4 regions of the Bradyrhizobium sp. 61 genome follow, and region 4 is predicted to be linked to each of the others. Evidence: predicted binding sites of a transcription regulator. Region 4 holds the regulator's gene; each other region holds the start of a gene.
The links. The regulator LexA, encoded in region 4, represses DNA repair genes until DNA is damaged. The targets are predictions, from matches to a motif close to TGTTCNNNNTGTGTTCNG.

Region 1 (4,843 bases), on a different contig from region 4:
GCCGCATCGCCCAGCAGCGCCTCGGCCTCGTGGTGGACTTCCTGCCCGCCGGCGACATGCCGCCGCCGGGCCCAAAACCGTTCTTCTCGCTGCTCGACCAGACGCTGTCGGTGCAGCTCGGTCGCCAGATCGGACGCTCGTTCTGGATCGACACCGTCGGCCGCTCCAACCTCGTCGAGATCCGGATCCAGCTCGACGATGCCGTGATGCGCGTGTTCGCGCAGCGCAGCGCCGCCTATGCCTCGAACTCGGAGATCTTCCTGTTCTGGATGGTCGGCACCTCCTCGATCCTCCTGATCGTCGCCGTGCTGTTCCTGCGCAACCAGATCAAGCCGATCCTGCGGCTGGCAGACGCCGCCGAGAGTTTCGGCAAGGGCCGCGAGGCGCCGAACTTCAGGCCGCGCGGCGCGCGCGAGGTACGGCGCGCGGCGGTCGCCTTCCTCGAGATGAAGTCACGCATCGAGCGCACGATGGAGCAGCGCACCGCGATGCTTGCCGGCGTCAGCCACGATCTGCGCACCATCCTGACCCGCTTCAAGCTCGAGCTGGCGCTGATTGGCGACAACCCGGAGCTCGAGGGCATGCGCAAGGACGTCGACGAGATGTCGATGATGCTGGAGGACTACCTTGCGTTTGCCCGCGGCGATTCCGGCGAACAGTCGCAGCCGACCGACATGGCGCAGGCGCTCGAGGAGCTGCGCAGCGACGCCGAGCGCCACGGCCACACCGCGACCGTCGCGTTCCACGGTCTGCCCGTGGTGACCGTGAAGCCGGCCTCGTTCAAGCGCTGCCTCGCCAACCTCGTCACCAACGCGGCACGCTACGGCAAGAGCATCGCCATCAACGGCCAGCGCGATCACCGTTATTTGACTGTCACGGTCGAGGACGACGGCCCCGGCATTCCCGCGCACTTGCGCGAAGAGGTGTTCAAGCCGTTCCTGCGGCTCGACAACGCCCGCAACCAGGACGAAGGCGGCACCGGCTTGGGGCTAGCCATCGCCCGCGACATCGCGCGCTCGCATGGCGGCGACATCACCCTCGGCGACAGCCCGATGGGGGGATTAAGGGCGAGTGTCAGGATTCCGGTTTAGCTTTCCTTCACCTCGCCCCGCTTGCGGGGAGAGGTCGGATCGCTCTTGCGATCCGGGTGAGGGGGTACAGGTCCCTCAACGACCGCACGTGTGGAGAGAGGCCCCTCACCCCAACCCTCTCCCCATAAGAACGGGGCGAGGGAGCGCACCGATTTCGCGGTGAGCCTACTTCGGCAGCAGCGCCTTCAACTTGTCCATGTCGCGCACGTTCATCTTGAAGCCGCCGGGCATTACGACGTCGCCGGGCTTCTGGTCGGGCTTGCAGGCCCCCAGCCACTTGGCTTCGAGCTGCATCGTGGTGTCGCGGCCTGCTGCGCCGGCGGCGCCGCCTTGCGCATGCGACGAGGTCTTCACCGTATAGGCCGAGTTGAAATCGCCGGTGATCTCGGCATGCGAGGTCGTGCTGATGCCGGCGACGTTGCACTCGGAATCGCTGACATAGCCGGTCGCGGTCTTCTTGATGTCCTGCTTGGCGCAGATCTGCTTGGCCATCGGGGAGACGTTGTTGTTCATCTCCTTATCGACGGTCTCGTCGGTGCAGTGCTGCATGGTCATCTCGGGCATGGGCGTGCCGGTCCTGACCATCTTCATTTCCCAGAGACCGGCCTTGCGCACCGGCAGATCGTCGGCGCTGGCGCTGCCTGCCGACACCACAAGACAAAGGGCCGAGCCGAGCAAAGCGAGCTTGCGCGTCATGTGGGAAGCTCCCGACGTTCCGAAAGCGCCTCAGTACAGCGTACGGATCGGCTGTTGGGCAGCGCCATAGGGCACCCAACGGCAGGAGAACGAGATATAGCCGCCCTCAAAGGCCTGCACCGCGAGGAATTTCACGACCTTGCCGTAGCGCGCGCAGTGATCGACCGCGACCTGCCGCGCATCCGCCTGGGTCGCCAGCGAATAAGCGATGATGCCGCCGGTGTCGTTGCCCTTGAACGGAGGCACCGGAAGGAGATCGGCGCGTGCCGACTGGCTGGCCATCATTCCCGAGACAACCAGGCCGGCAAAAAGGCCCGCGGCCGCAATGATTCGCATTCCCGTCACTCCAATTGGTTGGCACCAGTTTACGGTGCCGGGAGGTCCATGAAAAGAACTGATGCCCCGCCGGCTGCGAGGTTAGGGTCAACTCTTGGCCAAGTGTTGCCGCGCTGCACTTGACCTGCCCCGGCCTTCGCGGCACCGTCCATCCTTCGCAAGACCCAGCTGTCCGGATTGCCCATGCGCGCCCTCCCCCTGAAATCGCTCCGCTTTGCCACCTTGCTTGGCCTCATGTTCGGAGCGCTGTCGCTCGGTGAGGCCAGGGCCGCCAATCCGCTGGAGCTGAACTTCTGGCTGAACGGGCCGCGCTATGACGGCGCCGTCGTCGATTGCGAGAGGGCGCTGCCGACCATCGCCACCCAGTTCTGGGAGAAGGAAAGCTCGTTCTGGAATTCCTCGTTGAAGATCACCGGCTTCGCCGCCGTTCACGAGATCGCGTTCCGGCCCTGGCAGTCTGACAACATTCCGCGCCGCTATTGCACCGGCGACGCCATGCTCAATGACGGAAAGGTGCGCAAGGTGCATTTCTCGATCATCGAGGATGGCGGCTTCTCTGGCTACGGCAATGGTGTGGAATGGTGCGTGGTCGGGCTCGACCGCAACTGGGCCTACAATCCGTCCTGCCGCGCCGCCAGGCCCTGAGCCTCGATCGAAAGGCCTGAATCGGACTGATCAGGCGCCTGACGGGCCGGCCCGAATTTTGTTCTTGAAATGTTCTTGTTGCCTGCTAGGCTGATTGCACAGTCTAGTTGAGGGGCGTCGCCATGTTTCATTTTAGATTGCGTTCGTTCACCCGTCTCGTGATCTCACTGACCCTCCCCCTGGTTCTGGCCGCCGGGCTGGTCGCGCTGCCGGGCGGCGCGAAGGCCCAGGACAAACGGCAGAACGCGCCCGGCGAATTCGACTTCTATGTGCTGTCGCTGTCATGGTCGCCCTCGTTCTGCGAGGAGGCGTCCGAGCGCAACCGCGGCGGCGGCGGTGGTCGCTCGCAGATGCAGTGCAGCGGGCGGCCCTACGCGTTCGTGGTGCACGGGCTGTGGCCGCAATATGAGAATGGCTTCCCTGAATATTGCCAGCGGCCGTCGCCACGCCTGAACCGCAACATCGTCTCTTCGATGCTCGATTTGATGCCGGCGCCGGGGCTGATCTTCAACGAGTGGGACAAGCACGGCACCTGCTCCGGGCTCGACAGCCGCAATTATTTCGAGATGATCCGAAAGGCGCGCGCCGCGATCAAGATCCCCGCGGAATATCTCGAACTGTCACAGGCCAAGACCGTGGCGCCGGGCGAGGTGGAGGAAGCCTTCATCAAGGCCAATGCGGGCCTGAGCAACGCGGCCATCTCGGTCACCTGCAATCGGACCCGGCTCTCCGAGGTCCGCATCTGCCTCAGCAAGGACCTGCAATTCCGGGCCTGCGAGGAGATCGAGCGCCGCGCCTGCCGCCGCGACCAGGTGACGATGCCGCCGATCAGAGGTGGCTAGTCCAAGTGTTTGTGCCCCGGACGCAGCGCCGGTTCGGCGGTGCGCTGCAGATTCGGGGCCCATGCCGGCACAGGCGCGCATGCCGCTTTGCTCAAGCCGTGACGTAGCGTAGTCCTGTCTCATGAACTACCGTCACGCCTTCCACGCCGGAAACTTCGCCGATGTCATCAAGCACATCGTGCTCGCGCGCATCATTACCTACCTCCAGGACAAGCCGGGGGCATTCCGTGTCATCGACACCCATGCCGGCGCCGGCCTCTACGATCTCGAAAGCGACGAGGCGCGCCGTAGCGGCGAATGGCTGACCGGCATCGCGCGGCTGATGCAGGCGCGCCTGTCGAACGACGCCGTGGCGCTGGCCAAGCCCTATCTCGACATCGTTCGCGCCTACAATCCGAAGGGCGAGCTCAAGGCCTATCCGGGTTCGCCGCTGATCACGCGCGGCCTGCTGCGGCCGCAGGACCGCCTCGTTGCCTGCGAGCTCGAGCCGAAGGCGCGCAAGGCGCTGATCGGTGTGCTGCGCCGCGACGAACAGGCGCGCGTGGTCGATCTCGACGGCTGGGTCGCGCTGCCGGCCTTCGTGCCACCGAAAGAACGGCGCGGGCTCGTGCTGATCGACCCGCCGTTCGAGGCGAAAGACGAGTTCGAAAAGCTCGGCGACGCCTTCGCGGCGGCTTTCACCAAATGGCCGACCGGTATCTATGTAATCTGGTATCCGGCCAAGAGCCGGCGCGCCACCGACACGCTGGTGCAATCAGTGGCGCGGCTCGCAGCCGCAGCAAAACCACCAGGAAAATGTCTGCGTCTCGAATTCAGTGTCGCGCCGCAGCTTGATGGCGCCACCCTCACCTCCGCCGGATTGTTGATCGTCAATCCGCCGTACACGCTGCATGGCGAGCTCAAGACGATCCTGCCCGAGCTGGAGATACCGCTCGGACAGGGCGGAGCTGCCAGATTCCGATTAGAGGTGCCGAGGCCGTAACACACCGGCATTCTTGGGAAAAAGATGCAGGAGCGGTAGTCAATCTGCAGAGAACCGTATTATGCTGTTTCCGTGACTGGCTTTACGTTCCGCTTCCGCGAATGGTTGCGGCGGAGTGAAGGCCTAAGAAAGATCCGATCGGACCGAAAGAAAGGTCCGCCCAAGGATGGCCAGCTCCCGGGCTTCGTAAGGCCCGGTCATGTCGTGACGTGAGTCTGCGTCGCGACGGAGGAGCAATGAGGGGGAGTTTC
Region 2 (4,843 bases), on a different contig from region 4:
TGCGCCGGTTCCTCGCATCTCGGTACAGGCCTTTTGCGAGACCGAGCAGACGCTCGCCGCGATCACCGCGGCCGGGCAGGATCGCCGTCTCGCCAAGGCGCATCTCACCGCCAAGGGCGGCGGCCTTGCCGCGGCCATCGAAGTCTATGACACGATGCCGACGCCGAACGTCATCGTGATCGAATCCGACGGCACACGCGATATCCTCGAGGGCCTCGACGATCTCGCCGGCGTCTGCGATCCCGGCACCCGCGTGGTCGTGATCGGCAACCCCAACGACACCGCGCCCTATCGCGAACTGGTCCGCCGCGGCGTCAACGACTACGTGGTGGGACCGGTCGAAACCCTCGACGTCGTCCGCTCGATCTGCAGCCTGTTCTCGGCGTCGGAAGCCATCATCACCGGCCGCGTCATCGCGGTGGTCGGTGCCAAGGGCGGCGTCGGTGCGTCCACGGTCGCGCACAACGTGGCCTGGACCATCGCGCGCGACCTCGCGCTCGATTCCGTCGTGATCGATCTCGACCTCGCCTTCGGCACCGCCGGCCTCGACTACAACCAGGACCCGGCGCAGGGCATCGCCAACGCGGTGCTCTCGCAGGACCGGCCGGACACGGCGCTGATGGAGCGCCTGCTCGCCAAATGCACCGAGCGCCTCAGTCTCCTCGCCGCGCCCGCAACGCTCGACCGCGTCTACGATTTCGGCGCCGAAGCTTTTGATGCGATCTTCGACACGCTGCGCATGACGACGCCCTGCATCGTGCTCGACGTTCCCCACCAATGGTCGGGCTGGACGCGCCGCGCGCTCGTCAATGCCGACGATATCGTGATCGTGGCCGAGCCCGATCTGGCCAATCTGCGCAACACCAGGAACATGCTGAGCGTGCTCAAGGCGGCACGGCCCAATGACCGTCCGCCGCTGTACTGCATCAACCAGGTCGGCATGCACAAGCGCGCGGAGATCGACGTCAAGGCGTTCGCCAAGACCATGGAGAGCCAGCCGATCGCGGCGATCCCGTTCGACTCGAAACTGTTCTCGACCGCGGCCAATAACGGCCAGATGATCGCGGAAGTCTCCAAGAACCACCGCACCACCCTTCTGTTCCAGAACATGGCGAACCGCCTCGCCGGGCGCGGCGAGGTGAAGAAGCCGAAGCGCTCGCTGCTCGGGCCGCTCCTGAAGAGGCTCAAGGGCAGGGCGGGTCGCGGTTCAGCTCCGCATCGCAAGGTGTCGTAAGGGCGAAAGCGTTTTCGAGCGAAGTGAATACCGGGTCGCGCCAGGACAACGCGTCAAAAAAAAGAATCCAGACGAGGGCGGGCTATTTGTCCGCCCGCTGCTGCTTCTTCGCCAGCAACTGCCGCAGCGCCGTGACCTTTGCCGCGGCCTGATCCGGCGGCAGGTCGGCCTTCACGATGGTCTCGGCCTCGGCCTGCTTTCCCTGCAGTCCCACGACGAGCGCCAGATTGGCGCGCACGCGGGAATCGGCGCGATTGCGCTCATAGGCGCGGCGCAGCGTTTCCTCGGCCCGCGGCAGATTGTTCTGGAGCATGTAGGACAGGCCGAGATTGGACAGAACCTGCGGCTCCTCGGGCACGATCTTCAGCGCTGCCGAATAATATTGCTGCGCCTCTTCGTTGCGACCGAGCTGATCGAGCGCCGCGCCTTGCGCCGACAGGATGCGCCAGTCCGGATCCTCAGGCGTATGCGCGCGGCTCAGCACGTCGAAAGCCTGCTGGAAATTACCGCTGTCGGCGAGCGCGCGGCCGTAGCCGGCGAGCAGCGCCTTGTTGCTGGGATGGGCGAGCACGGCCTGCTCCATCACCGCAACCGCCTGGGCGCGCTGGCCGGTCTCGCGCAGCGCCATGCCATATTCGAGCACGACGTTGGGATCGGAAGGCTTGGCGCGATAGCGCTCGCGAAGCGCGTCCATGTCCGGCTTCGGATCGGCCCTGCCAGCCGTTTCCGACTTGCCACCGAGCGCGCCGGTGATGTCCTCCAGACTCGTGGTCTGGCAGCCGCCGAGGGCAAGCATCACGAGCGCGGAAAGCAGGAATCTCGCCGGCGGAGAGGCAAGGGACGAACGCTTGGGCATACTCTGATCACTCGGCGACTGATCAGCGATGCTTACCGATTAACGCTAAAGTCCAGTTAAGGAACCCGGCCCGTCCGGCTCAATCGGTGAACTCGGCGCCGAATTCGCAGCCGATGCGCCAGCGCAGGCGGCATTGGCGGGAATAATCGGGCGCGAAGATGATGGTGAATTGCGGCGGCACTTCCAGAAACTCCGCCACCACTTTCACGCCGCCATCCGAGATATCCGTGATCGTGCAATCCCTCGGCAGCGAGCCCGCGCCAAAGTGAATCTTGGCGAGCCGAGTGCACACCCGTCGTTCGCTTCTGCGGCGATTTGCAAGCATTTGAATTGTTCACCCGTTAGATCACGGCCCATCCCGCAGCTCTAGGAGTAGCGAACATTCGTTGGGATGTGCTGATGAGAGCCGCTCGCATTCGAGGCGTAGTGTCTGCGTGATGTTTACGACCGGTTAGGGTTTTCCGGGCCCTCGGGTTGTTCTCGTATTGTTCTTGCAAGAAAGATCGGGCTCTGCTACCCCTAATTGTACGAGAGGGCAGGCTGGTTCGGGCATGGTTCAGCGGGTTTCTACCGTCGCCTTTGAGGGGATCGAGGCCCGCGCGGTCGACGTGCAGGTGCAGGTCGCGCCCGGCCTGCCGGCTTTCGCCATCGTCGGCCTGCCCGACAAGGCGGTGTCGGAGGCACGGGAGCGCGTCCGCTCGGCGCTGATCGCCTCGGGGCTGGCGCTGCCGGCGCGGCGGATCATCGTCAATCTGGCGCCCGCCGACCTGCCCAAGGAGGGCAGCCATTACGACCTGCCGATCGCGCTCGGGCTGATGGCCGCGATCGGCGCGATCCCGCCGGATGCGCTGACCGGTTTTACCGTTCTCGGCGAGCTCGGTCTCGACGGCTCGATCGCGCCGGTGGCCGGCGTGCTTCCCGCCGCAATCGGCGCCAATGTGCGCGAGGAAGGCTTGATCTGTCCGGCAGCCTGCGGCTCGGAAGCGGCGTGGGCGAGCCCGGACATCCAGATCATCGCGGCACAATCGCTGATCCAGATCGCCAACCATTTCAAGGGCACGCAGGTGCTGTCGCGGCCCACGCCGCGCGTGCACGAGGTCGCCGCCTCCCCGCTCGACCTGCGCGACATCAAGGGCCAGGAGAGCGCCAAGCGCGCGCTGGAGATCGCGGCCGCCGGCGGACATCACCTGCTCATGATCGGCGCGCCCGGTGCCGGCAAGTCGATGCTGGCGGCGCGCCTGCCCTCGATCCTGCCGCCGCTGTCGCCGGGCGAATTGCTCGAAGTCTCCATGATCGCCTCCGTTGCCGGCGAGATCGAGGGCGGCGCGTTGACCGCGCGGCGGCCGTTCCGTTCGCCGCATCATTCCGCCAGCATGGCCGCGCTCACCGGCGGCGGCATCCGCGCAAAGCCCGGCGAGATCTCGCTTGCGCACCAGGGCGTGCTGTTCCTCGACGAGCTGCCCGAATTCGATCCGCGCGTGCTGGATTCGCTGCGCCAGCCGCTGGAGAACGGCGAGGTCTCCGTCTCCCGCGCCAATCATCGCGTGACTTATCCGGCGCGCTTCATGCTGGTCGCGGCGATGAATCCGTGCCGCTGCGGCCATGCGTTCGAGCCCGGCTATGCCTGCAAGCGCGGCCGCATCGACCGCTGCACCGGCGACTACCAGGCGCGCATCTCCGGTCCGCTGATGGACCGCATCGATTTGCGCATCGAGGTTCCCGCGGTGACCGCCGCGGATCTGATCCTGCCGCCGCCGGCCGAGGGCTCGGCGGAAGTCGCTGCGCGCGTCGCAGCCGCGCGCGACATCCAGCTCGCGCGTTACGCGGATGCGGGCCTGCCGTATGTTCGCACCAATGCCGAGGCGCCGGCCTCGGTGTTGCAAGACGTCGCCAAGCCGGATGCGCAAGGCGCCAAATTGCTGCGCGATGCCGCCGAGACCATGCGGCTGTCGGCGCGCGGCTATCACCGCGTGCTGCGGGTGGCGCGCACGCTCGCCGATCTCGACGGCGCCGAGAAGATCGGTCGGCTGCATCTCGCCGAGGCGCTGTCCTACCGCGCACTCGCGGAGGATGTGCGGCAGATGGCCTGATCCTTCCGCGCATCAACCCGGCGGTAACGAGTTTCCTTTACGCTCTGCAAACCATAAGGCCCAAGCGTTCCCAGTACGAGTCCACACCGGGCCGGGCGAGTAGAGTGTCATGTTGCGTTTCAAGATCCTGGCCTCGGTTGTTCCCCTGCTGGCGGCCGCGGTGTTCGCCCGCGGCGAGATCGGATCGGTCTCGCATCCCTGCATCGCGCTGGGCGAGACTTCAGTCGAGCTGACATCCCTGTTCTGGACGGCCGGCGTCCATATCGCCTTCACCGACGATCTGTCGCGGGCCACGGTGCGGGTTCAGATCACCGACGATCCGGACGCGGCGGACTTCGCGGTCGTGGACGACGGTCTCGGCTCCGAACCGGACTCCTGTCAGGCCAATCCGGTGACGCGCCTCGTCACGATTGCCGCGGAGCCGGTCGACGGCGGTCCGGTGATTTACCTGTCCACCGACGGGCCGGCCGATTATCGAATCTATGTGCGCTCCAAGACCTTTTCGCAGCGCGAGGCCGCGGCGCTGATCGTCGGCGCCAATGGCGGCCACCGCCCGCTCCCGCTCCAGGCCGCCTCGCTCTGAAGCGTTAACACCTCGTCAACCCTGTTTGGAGGCCGAACCAAAGCCTCAAGCTGTTCGCAAGGTCGGCGAGACATCGTCGC
Region 3 (4,843 bases), on a different contig from region 4:
GAGCTCCGGCGTTGGCGCCCGGTAGGCTTCCCAGGCCATGTTGGCGATCTCGAAGTCGCAGTCCGCGACTTCCAATTCCCGCACCATACGATCGCGAAGCTCTGTGCCGTCCGCTCCGCGCAGATCGAAATTGACACGTCGCAATCTCAGACGATCGGTGATCGATGGATGGGACCGCAAATAATCGAGGATCCAGATCAGTTGCAACTGACTATTGGGCTTAGGGTCGAACCACAGCTCGATGAGATCGACGCCATAGGTCTCGCAAAACCAAATCAGGCCTGTCTCCTTGTGGGCGAGACCGGTCTGAGGCAACCGGCCAACAAGATCGGACCAACGCACCTCCGGATCGCCTCTGACATAGCCTCCCGTCAGGTATTGCTCGAGGTGATGCGAGGTAGGCAGTGGCCCCGAAACGAAGCGAAAGATGAACGGGACGACCATGTCGGCGCGATCCGCATGGGCAAGACCGACGCCGGACGAACTGGTCAGGATCACACGCTTCATTGCCGACGCGCCCCACAAAACGAAACGGGCACTGACGACGTCGGCAACTCAACGTCCTCAGCGCCCGCTCCTCGCGAAAGTTCTTCGCTGTTCGAGGCTTACTCTTCCGCCGGCTCCTCGCCGTCGGCGTCGCGCTCGGGGGTGCCGGCGAGAATCTGCTCGGCAATCAGGCCGGAGTTCTGGCGGATCGAGGTTTCGATCTTGGCGGTGATGTCCGGGTTGGCCTTCAAAAACGCTTTCGAGTTCTCGCGACCCTGGCCGAGGCGCTGGCTGTCATAGGAGAACCAGGCGCCGGACTTTTCGACGATGCCGGCCTTGACGCCGAGATCGAGGATCTCGCCCATCTTGGAGACGCCTTCGCCGTACATGATGTCGAATTCGACCTGCTTGAACGGCGGCGCCAGCTTGTTCTTCACCACCTTGACGCGCGTGGTGTTGCCGACCACTTCGTCGCGCTCCTTGATCGCGCCGATGCGGCGGATGTCGAGGCGGACGGAGGCATAGAATTTCAGCGCGTTGCCGCCGGTCGTGGTTTCCGGCGAGCCGTACATCACACCGATCTTCATGCGGATCTGGTTGATGAAGATCACCATGGTGTTGGATTTGTTGATGGAGGCCGTCAGCTTGCGCAGCGCCTGGCTCATCAGACGGGCCTGGAGACCCGGCAGCGCATCGCCCATCTCGCCTTCGAGCTCGGCCTTCGGCACCAGAGCCGCGACCGAATCGACCACCAGCACGTCCACCGCACCCGAGCGCACCAGCGTGTCGCAGATTTCCAGCGCCTGTTCGCCCGTGTCCGGCTGCGAAATCAGGAGCTCGTCGATGTTGACGCCCAGCTTGCGCGCATAGACCGGGTCGAGCGCGTGCTCGGCGTCGATGAAGGCGCAGATTCCGCCCTTCTTCTGCGCTTCCGCCACCGTGTGCAGCGCCAGCGTGGTCTTGCCCGAGGATTCCGGCCCGTAGATTTCCACGACGCGCCCCTTCGGCAGACCACCGATCCCGAGCGCAATGTCGAGCCCGAGGGAACCCGAGGACACCGCCTCGACATCCATCGACCGGTCGTTCTTGCCGAGCTTCATCACCGAGCCCTTGCCGAACTGGCGCTCGATCTGGGAGAGCGCGGCGGCCAGAGCTTTACTCTTGTCCATGGAAGATCCTTCGACGATACGCAGGGCAGTGTTGGACATTGGGTCGTGCTCCTTATGGCGAGGATTCGCTAGAGGGACAAACGATTGGCGGGGCGGGCCGGCGATAAAAGTAATGTACCCTATTTGTTCCAAGTTCGCAATATGTTCTTTCGCGGATTTTGGCGCTGGCCTGTTTCTGGCGACATTGGCCTAGCTTGAAATGACACGTGGCCTGTTTTGTTCTTGGCAACCGTACGGTGTATTAACGGACGGAACACGCCGTCATATATTACCGAAATTTCCCGGTTTTGGCATAATCCGCATAGACGCTCGTTCCGGTTGAGCGCAAGGTTCCCTCTCAATCGCGAGGGAAACCTATGACCGACAGACTTATTCAGGCAGGCATTGTCACCGTCGGCACCGTAAACGCTGGCCTAATCGTCTGGCTGATCCTGATGATTTGAGGCCGCCGCAGTTGGCGGCCTCTTTCATTCGAAAACGCCTTTCTTATCGCGCCCTGTAACCTCTTCGACCAGACGCGAGACATCGGCATTTCGTTTTGCCTTACGTAAGAACAGCGCAAGATAATCCGACAAGTCTTGGTAACTGTCAGGTGACAGATTTTGGCGCTGGCCTGTTTCTGGCGACATTGGCCTGGTTTGAAATGACACGTGGCCTGTTTTGTTCTGGGCCAACCATGCGGTGTATCCGCGAGCGGAACGTCGCCGTCACAAATCCGCAATCCCCAGCGAATCTTTTGCGGTGTCTGGCCTGTCTGAGGATGGCGCCGCCAGTCGTTGAGGGAGTCTGGGTGATGACGGAAAACACGCAGCAGCAGGCGGACAGGCGCAATCGGCTATTGGAAGCCGCTACGCAGGAAATGATCAAATTCGAACAGAAGGAAAATGAGTTCCGCAGGCGAGATCGCGAGGAGCGCGCGGCGGAGCTTCGTCTGCCTCTGGATAAGATCAACGTCCACTGAGCGGCGCCGACAGTTTCACACGACTGTCATGGCACGTTCCTAGCATTGTCATGCGACGGGGGTCCGGCGCGCGGCTCTCCGTCCAACCTCGGCCTAGACCACCAGATGGGCGGAGAGCTCGCCGACCTCCCGAACCATCGCGGCACGCCCGACCCACAACGTCCTTTCATCCGGATATTCTGATGATCAGAAGATCGCGGCCGTTGCAGGCGGTGGCCCGATCCCCTCTCCCCTCTGAGGTGTCCCGCCGCGTGACATAAAACCTTGGCACAGGTTGTGCACACTCATCATCACCGGGGTTTTGCATCCACCTCTCCGGGGCTGGAAAGCCGCCGCCCGCGCGACATTTAAGCGGGCGGCGTTTTTATTAATGTCGCAGTCCGACAGTCCCGCTGTCCTAATTGGGACGGCACCCGGATTTGGTACTGGCCTGTTCCCGCCGGGGCTGAGCGCGCCCCCCTACGCAAAGCGCGCACAGCCGAGACCGGCTCGCACATGAGCGAGTGGCTGACATCGCCGGGGCTTCAACCGCCAAAGCCAGCCTAGAAGCAGACGACGCCTGAGCTATCGCGTTGCCGGCATAGATCCGGATGCGTCCCGGCGTGGTCATTCGCGTTGGCGGCACCAACGCTTGAGGATGAAGGTTTTCCCAATTCTGCGGGAGTCCCGATGAACCTTGGCACGGGACGTGCCGACATAACGATATCGGGATTTTGCAGTTTCCCTCCCGGGGCTGGTAAGCCGCCGTCCGCGCTTCATTTAAGCGGACGGCGTTCTTGCTTCTGAAGCCCAACAAGCAACCTGTCCTGACTTGATGTTCCGAGTGTCCTGATTGGGACAGCACCCGGGTTTGGGCGTCGGCTGTTTCCGACCTCACTGTCCGATTTTGAAACGAGCTGTGGCCGGATTTGAAGTCGTTCAATTGTCGCGAGGTGAGACAGCACGTCGCGGCAGGACGCAGTCACCCTCCACCTGTCACCGAGCGGCCCTTGGCAATCTACCGGTGATTGAAAACGCCATCACGCTCGCGCCTCGCTTCCCTCTTGGAAAGAAGCAACGCGGCAGAGCTTCGCGAAATCCTTCAGGCGCTCCGCAAGAAACTGAACCAACGCCGCCTCGATTGGCCGCCCCCGTCTTGATCCGGCACCGCGTTGGCGCGGCTGCTGCGGCGACAGAAACCGAGGGGAACCAGAACACTCTTTCACCAAGGCGGACAAGCGGCCGCTTCGAAACGTCGCGGCCTGCGGGAACAAAGTTCATGCGAATGGACGATGACCGCATCGAGATCGTCTCGCTAGCATTCACGCGCCTCGTTCGCTCGGTTCGATTCAAGATGTTCTGCGAACAGGCTCAAACCGAAGAAGGGTCTGCCACTTCCAGCCACGACCGCTTCGATCAACGAGGTACGATGAATGGATCAATTGTACGCCGAGCGGTTCGATAGCTCCCAGAGTTCGGAACACCGCCCATTCATTTCGGTGGCAATACCCACCTTCCGCCGACCGGAGATGGTGCGCCGTGCAATTGAAAGCGTGCTGCAGCAGGAGCACGCCGACTGGGAAATGGTGATCAGCGACGACGAAGGTCCGGAAGGCGCGACTTGGAGCATCCTGTCCGAGCACGCGCGGAGCGACCCGCGCATTCGCGTTATCGAGAACCACCGCGGCCGGGGCCAGGTTGAGAATACCAACAACGCGATGCTCGCATGTCGCGGCGACTGGATCAAAGTGCTGCACGACGACGACTGGCTCACGCCAGGATCGCTTGCGACTTTTGCGGAATTGGCGAGGACGTACCCCGCCGCTGCGTTCATGACCTCCACATCTCATCTCGTTCAGGACAGCGGCATAAGGTACCGGCGAGGACGCCAGGTTTATCTGTATTCGGGCCAGCAGTGCCTGGCGGATCTCTATCTGGCGGGCAAGACCCGATTGCTTGGGATTGTCCCGTCGACCCTGCTGATCAACGGCAAGGTCATCCGGGCCGGTTGCCTGATGCGAAACTACAAGTCGATCAGTTGGGGCGTGGACCAACTGTTCTTTCTCGATCTCGCCTGCCAGGGCGACATGGTGGCGATCGACGACGGTCTTGTGTTCTACGACACGACCAACCACGCGAGCATCACGGCATTGGGATCGTTCCCTCAGATCGACCAGGAGACCATCGAACTCAAGCACCTCGCCTGGAGCCTTCTGGAGGATAAGCGCGGACTTCCCGATCCTGAAAC
Region 4 (4,843 bases):
ACTCCTGGCATCGTGCAGGTCCTTGATGATCAGCGGCAGGCCGGCTTTCCAGATGCGGCCGGGCAGGCCGAAGCCACGCGGAAATCTGGTGTGGCGGGAGTTGAATTCGAACATGTCGGCGGTGCCGTAATAGCCGTCGACGAGCCCCATCTCGTGGGAGGTTTCGGCATCGTTGTGCCAGAGTTCGATCGCGCCGACATGGGCCTCGTCGTCGCCGCAGAACAGCACCATGACGGCTTGCAGGAATTCGCCTGAAAACACCGGCACCGCAACGCCGCAGATCAGCCCGGCGGCGATGGCCTGATCGGTCCGCCTGAAATAGGAATCGGTGAATCTGGTGAGGATCACGGGGTGGCCGCTGGTCCAGGCCTTGCCGGGAAGCCCCTCGTCATATCCGAAATGCAGACCCTCGCTCACGTCCCTAAACGCGGACAACCCTTCGCCGTAGAGGCCGCCGCCGAATTCCAGCCGCATGCGCGTGCGGTCAGGCACCCAGAGTTCAACGACGCGAATGAAGGTCTTCATCGAACGTGCCCGCCGTCTCAAGCCGCACCAAGCATCGGCCATTTGGCTGCGGAACGGACGTTCAAAATTCAGGCAGGACAGCGCAAACTTCGTGCGGTGGAGACGCCACGGCTTGGTCCGCCCGATGGAGTTTCGCGGGACACGAACGACACCATCTCGCCGGCCTCGGCCGGCGATGGCGATTTCAATCCTGGCCCGACCTGCCGGCCGGGAATGGCTGCATCAGCCGATCGGCAGGCGGGTGATGGTTGGCCGGCTGTCGGTGATGGTCTGCGGCTTGTGCTCGCGCTCGCCGAGCGGCTGGGTCACCGGTAGCTGCAGCACGGTCGCACGCTGGCCTTCGACCAGCTGCGTCACCAGCACGGATTTGCCGTCGGGGAATTCGATCGCATCATGATGGCGATCGGGAATGTGCGGATCGATCTTGCCGAACTTGCCGACGCGCGAATTGACGGTGCGCGTCCAGATCCAGCGATTGTCGTAGCGGACGTTGTCGGCGAAGGCGAGCTCCGTTCCCGGGAGCAGGCAGACCGCGACGGTCGGATCGGCCGCGGAGGCAAAGCCGCGCGTCGAGGTGCCGCGGAAGGTTGTCGTGACGATCGTCTCGCCGACTTCGGCGGGACGCGACGCGACGGCATGCAGGCTGTAGTCACACATCGGGTGCTCCTCATGCAGGGATAGCGACCCACGTCTCTTAATCGAGGCGCAGGCCTCTATCAGAGTGGAAATACCAAACGTTCTGCCGGGTTGTAGGCAAATCTACGGCTCGCCGCCGCAGGCCGCAATCACATTAACTTTCCCGAATCCACCAGGAACAAAGCCCGCCCCTTTGCATTCCGCAGGCGCGTGTCAGCGCCCCGCAGGCGCCGACCAGCCGGAATGTTGCCAGCCCGGCCGCGACCGTCGGTCGACGGTGTCGCGGGCCTTGCGGACTTGCTCGCTCAGGGCGGTGTCCTTGCGGACATGGGGCCGCGATTGCGCGACCAAGGCTTGCGTGGCCAAGGCTTGTACGTCCAAGGCTTGCGACGCTGATGCTGCGATCAGCGCCACAGCAAGTGTGCTCAGAACGATCCGGCGCATGACTTCTCCTCGAACCTGAAGGCCACGAAGCAGGGCTGCTTCGTGCGGCGTGCCGAGGATTTACCGCTGGAGGAGGGGCCGGATAATCTGCGCGAAACCAGAAAGACTATCCAGCGGAAGCGGACAATCGTCCGCTCCAATCTCGGATCGGCGATGCCGATCGAAGGCGCGCGGGGCGCCAAATAACCGATACCGGCACGTCCGGTATCAATACTTCCGGTACAGCCCGATCAGCTTGCCCTGGATCTTCACCCGGTTGGGCGGCAGGATGCGGACCTCATAGGCCGCATTGGCGGGCTCAAGCGCGATCGAGGCGCCGCGACGGCGGAAGCGCTTGAGCGTCGCCTCCTCGTCGTCGATCAGCGCCACCACGATATCGCCGGTATCGGCGCTCTCGTTGCGCTGGATCAGCGCCATGTCGCCGTCGAGAATGCCGGCCTCGACCATGGAATCGCCGCGCACTTCGAGCGCGTAATGTTCGCCCGAGCCGAGCATGTCAGGCGGTACGCTGATGGTGTGGCTGCGGGTCTGCAAGGCCTCGATCGGCGTACCGGCCGCGATGCGGCCCATCACGGGGACCGCGACGGGGCGCTCGCCCTCGTCCGCCGGCGGGCTCGAAGTCGTGCGGACCTTGCCGAGATTGCCTTCGATGACGCTCGGCGTGAAGCCGCGGCGGCTGCCGGCAGCGGCCTGAAGCTCGGGCAGCTTGATCACCTCGATGGCGCGGGCCCGGTTGGGCAGGCGCCGGATGAAACCGCGCTCCTCAAGCGCGGTGATCAGGCGATGGATGCCCGATTTCGAGCGCAGGTCGAGCGCGTCCTTCATCTCATCGAAGGAGGGCGGCACGCCGCTTTCCTTCAGCCGTTCGCTGATGAACCGCAGGAGCTCGTATTGTTTGCGCGTTAACATCTCGACCAAAATCCCCCGGTTGATGTCGTTCGATTCCGAGACGCTGAATTCAGCAGTAAGCCGCTACATGCTCGAAACAAATCATGAACGGACACTATATGTTCGATACATGTTCCGCAACTGCTTAATTTACCGTGAACGCGACAAAGTTCGCGGAACGCACGCGAACGAAGCGATCACACGGGCAGCCGCAAGACCTCGCAAGGCGTGCCGGCTTCGGCCTTCGGCGCGAATGGCGCGCGCACGAGAAGTGCCTGTGCCGCAGCGAGATTCGCAAGCAGCGAGGAATCCTGGTGATTAACCGGAAGGGCGAGAAGCGTGCCGTCGTCGCGCAGCTCGAGGCGCGCGCGCAGGTAATCCTCGCGCTGGTCGTTGGCGCCGACATCGCGGCCGAGCACCGCGCGTTCGCGGCGGTGATGAATCATCGAACGGCCCGAAAGCGCGCGAATCAACGGCACCATGAACAGGAAGCCGCAAACGTAGGATGACACGGGATTGCCGGGCAGGCCGATCACGCGCATCGCGCCGAGCCGCCCGTTCATCATCGGCTTGCCCGGCCGCATCGCGATCTTCCAGAACGCCATCGAGATACCTTCGTCCCTCAGCGCCTGCTGGACCAGATCGTGGTCCCCGACCGACGCGCCGCCGGTCGTGATCAGGATGTCCGCGCCGCTCTCCCGCGCGCGGCCGATGCCGGCTGTGGTGGCCTCCAGCGTGTCGGCGGCAACGCCGAGGTCGATGGTATCGGCGCCCTCGCTGCGGGCGAGCGCGTGCAGGGCATAACCGTTGGAATAGACGATCTGGCCGTGGCCCGGCGTCGTACCCGGCATCACCAGCTCGTCGCCGGTCGCGAGGATCGCGACCTTCGGGCGTCGCCGGACTGGCAATTGCGGGTAATTCATGCCGGCGGCGAGCGCGAGGTCGCGCTCGGTGAGCCGGGCCCCTTTGCGCAGCAGCACGTCGCCTTCCGAGAAGTCGACGCCGGCGGGGCGGATGTGCCGCCCCGTTACGGCGGCTTCCTTGATGGTGATGCGCTTGCCGTCCGCGATCGTGTCCTCCTGGATCACGACCGCATCAGCGCCATCGGGAACGACACCGCCGGTGAAGATACGCACGGCATCGCCGGCGCCGACCGATCCCGCAAACGGGCGGCCCGCCGCGACCTCGCCGATCAGGGTGAGCTGGGAGTCGATCTTCGCCGCATCGACCGCGCGCACCGCATAGCCGTCCATTGCCGACATCGCCTGCGGCGGCTGCGTGCGCCGCGCGGCGACGTCGCGTGCGAGCACGCGGTGGAAGGCTGCGTCGAGCGCGATCATCTCTTCAAGCAACGGCTCTGCGCCCGCCAGCACCGCGGAGAGCGCGTCGGAAACCGGCATCAGGGCCACGGGTGAAAACTCCTGCTGGGCCCGTTCGGGCAAATCGGCGGCGAGAGTTCTAGCCGAGTGCAGGCGCAGAGGCAAAACAGTGGCCGCGCAGGATGATTTATCCTGCGTCATCCGCTCTGCGATGAAGGGTGAGCATCAAGTCCGCCGCGGCATGATCCAGAAGGCGAGACAGACCGGTACGAGGATGGCCATGGCGAGGACGAGAAGGACGAGAGCCACGGCCAGCATCGGTCAACTCCCCGGCGGCTTGTACGGACTGACGTCCGGCGCTGCGGGGCCCTGATCCTTGTCAGGCAGCGGGTCGGCCTGGGATTTCAGGTCGGCGGCCTTGCTGATCAGCTTGGCGGAAAGCTCAGAATCCGATGTGGTCCTGGCGAATTTCATCAGCAGAGAGGCCTGCTTGGTGAGGTAGGTTTTGCCCAACACGACGATAAGCCCGATGTAGATTCCTAACGGACTCATGAGTCCTGAGAGGGGGCAATCGTTCCGGGAACTCCGTATAAAAATGCACAAAGGGTTTTGGTTCCTCGCCCCCGGGCAATATAGTTCCATTCGCGGCCCGTCGGCTTGCCGGCCAGAGATCAGATTCCGAGCGCCTTGAGGGCGTTCCCGACGTCGCGGGGCGAGGTCACGTGGACCGTGGTCAGGCCGCGCGACCGCGCTCCTTCGATGTTCTCGGCAAGATCGTCGAAGAACACGATACGGTTCGCCGGGACGCCGATCGCGGCCACGACATGGTCGAAGGCCTCCACATCGGGTTTGCGCAGGCCGATGCTGGACGACAGATACAGCTCGCGGAAATGGCCGAGCAGGGCGGCATATTCCTTCGAGAAATGGTCCACATGCGGCCGGTTGGTGTTGGAGAAGGCGTAGAGCGGCAACTGCTTCGCCGCGCGCGGCAGCAGCTCGGCGATGTCGGGCATCTCGCCGGCGAAGATTGC

Region 1: a site for LexA is predicted at 2,828-2,845, ahead of IVB46_RS27390 (ribonuclease T2). Genes of this name have one in related genera too.
Region 2: a site for LexA is predicted at 2,566-2,583, ahead of IVB46_RS32070 (YifB family Mg chelatase-like AAA ATPase). Genes of this name have one in related genera too.
Region 3: a site for LexA is predicted at 1,787-1,804, ahead of recA (recombinase RecA). Genes of this name have one in related genera too.

What each region holds. Positions count from the first base shown of each region.
Region 1 is NZ_JADPIU010000072.1:10,487-15,329, forward strand. Features, by position in the region: gene IVB46_RS27370 (ATP-binding protein) at 1-1,091, shown strand, start outside; gene IVB46_RS27375 (DUF3617 family protein) at 1,257-1,787, opposite strand; gene IVB46_RS27380 (hypothetical protein) at 1,818-2,123, opposite strand; gene IVB46_RS27385 (hypothetical protein) at 2,307-2,768, shown strand; gene IVB46_RS27390 (ribonuclease T2) at 2,891-3,610, shown strand; gene rlmJ (23S rRNA (adenine(2030)-N(6))-methyltransferase RlmJ) at 3,732-4,592, shown strand.
Region 2 is NZ_JADPIU010000082.1:248,862-253,704, forward strand. Features, by position in the region: gene IVB46_RS32055 (AAA family ATPase) at 1-1,234, shown strand, start outside; gene IVB46_RS32060 (tetratricopeptide repeat protein) at 1,317-2,090, opposite strand; gene IVB46_RS32065 (PilZ domain-containing protein) at 2,170-2,415, opposite strand; gene IVB46_RS32070 (YifB family Mg chelatase-like AAA ATPase) at 2,642-4,180, shown strand; gene IVB46_RS32075 (hypothetical protein) at 4,290-4,763, shown strand.
Region 3 is NZ_JADPIU010000028.1:11,607-16,449, forward strand. Features, by position in the region: gene IVB46_RS09730 (hypothetical protein) at 1-507, opposite strand, end outside; gene recA (recombinase RecA) at 606-1,694, opposite strand; gene IVB46_RS09740 (hypothetical protein) at 2,449-2,616, shown strand; gene IVB46_RS09745 (glycosyltransferase family 2 protein) at 4,029-4,843, shown strand, end outside.
Region 4 is NZ_JADPIU010000035.1:42,298-47,140, forward strand. Features, by position in the region: gene IVB46_RS10610 (GAF domain-containing protein) at 1-525, opposite strand, end outside; gene IVB46_RS10615 (hypothetical protein) at 748-1,182, opposite strand; gene IVB46_RS10620 (hypothetical protein) at 1,375-1,605, opposite strand; gene lexA (transcriptional repressor LexA) at 1,813-2,514, opposite strand; gene glp (gephyrin-like molybdotransferase Glp) at 2,691-3,902, opposite strand; gene IVB46_RS10635 (hypothetical protein) at 4,134-4,328, opposite strand; gene IVB46_RS10640 (HAD family phosphatase) at 4,484-4,843, opposite strand, start outside.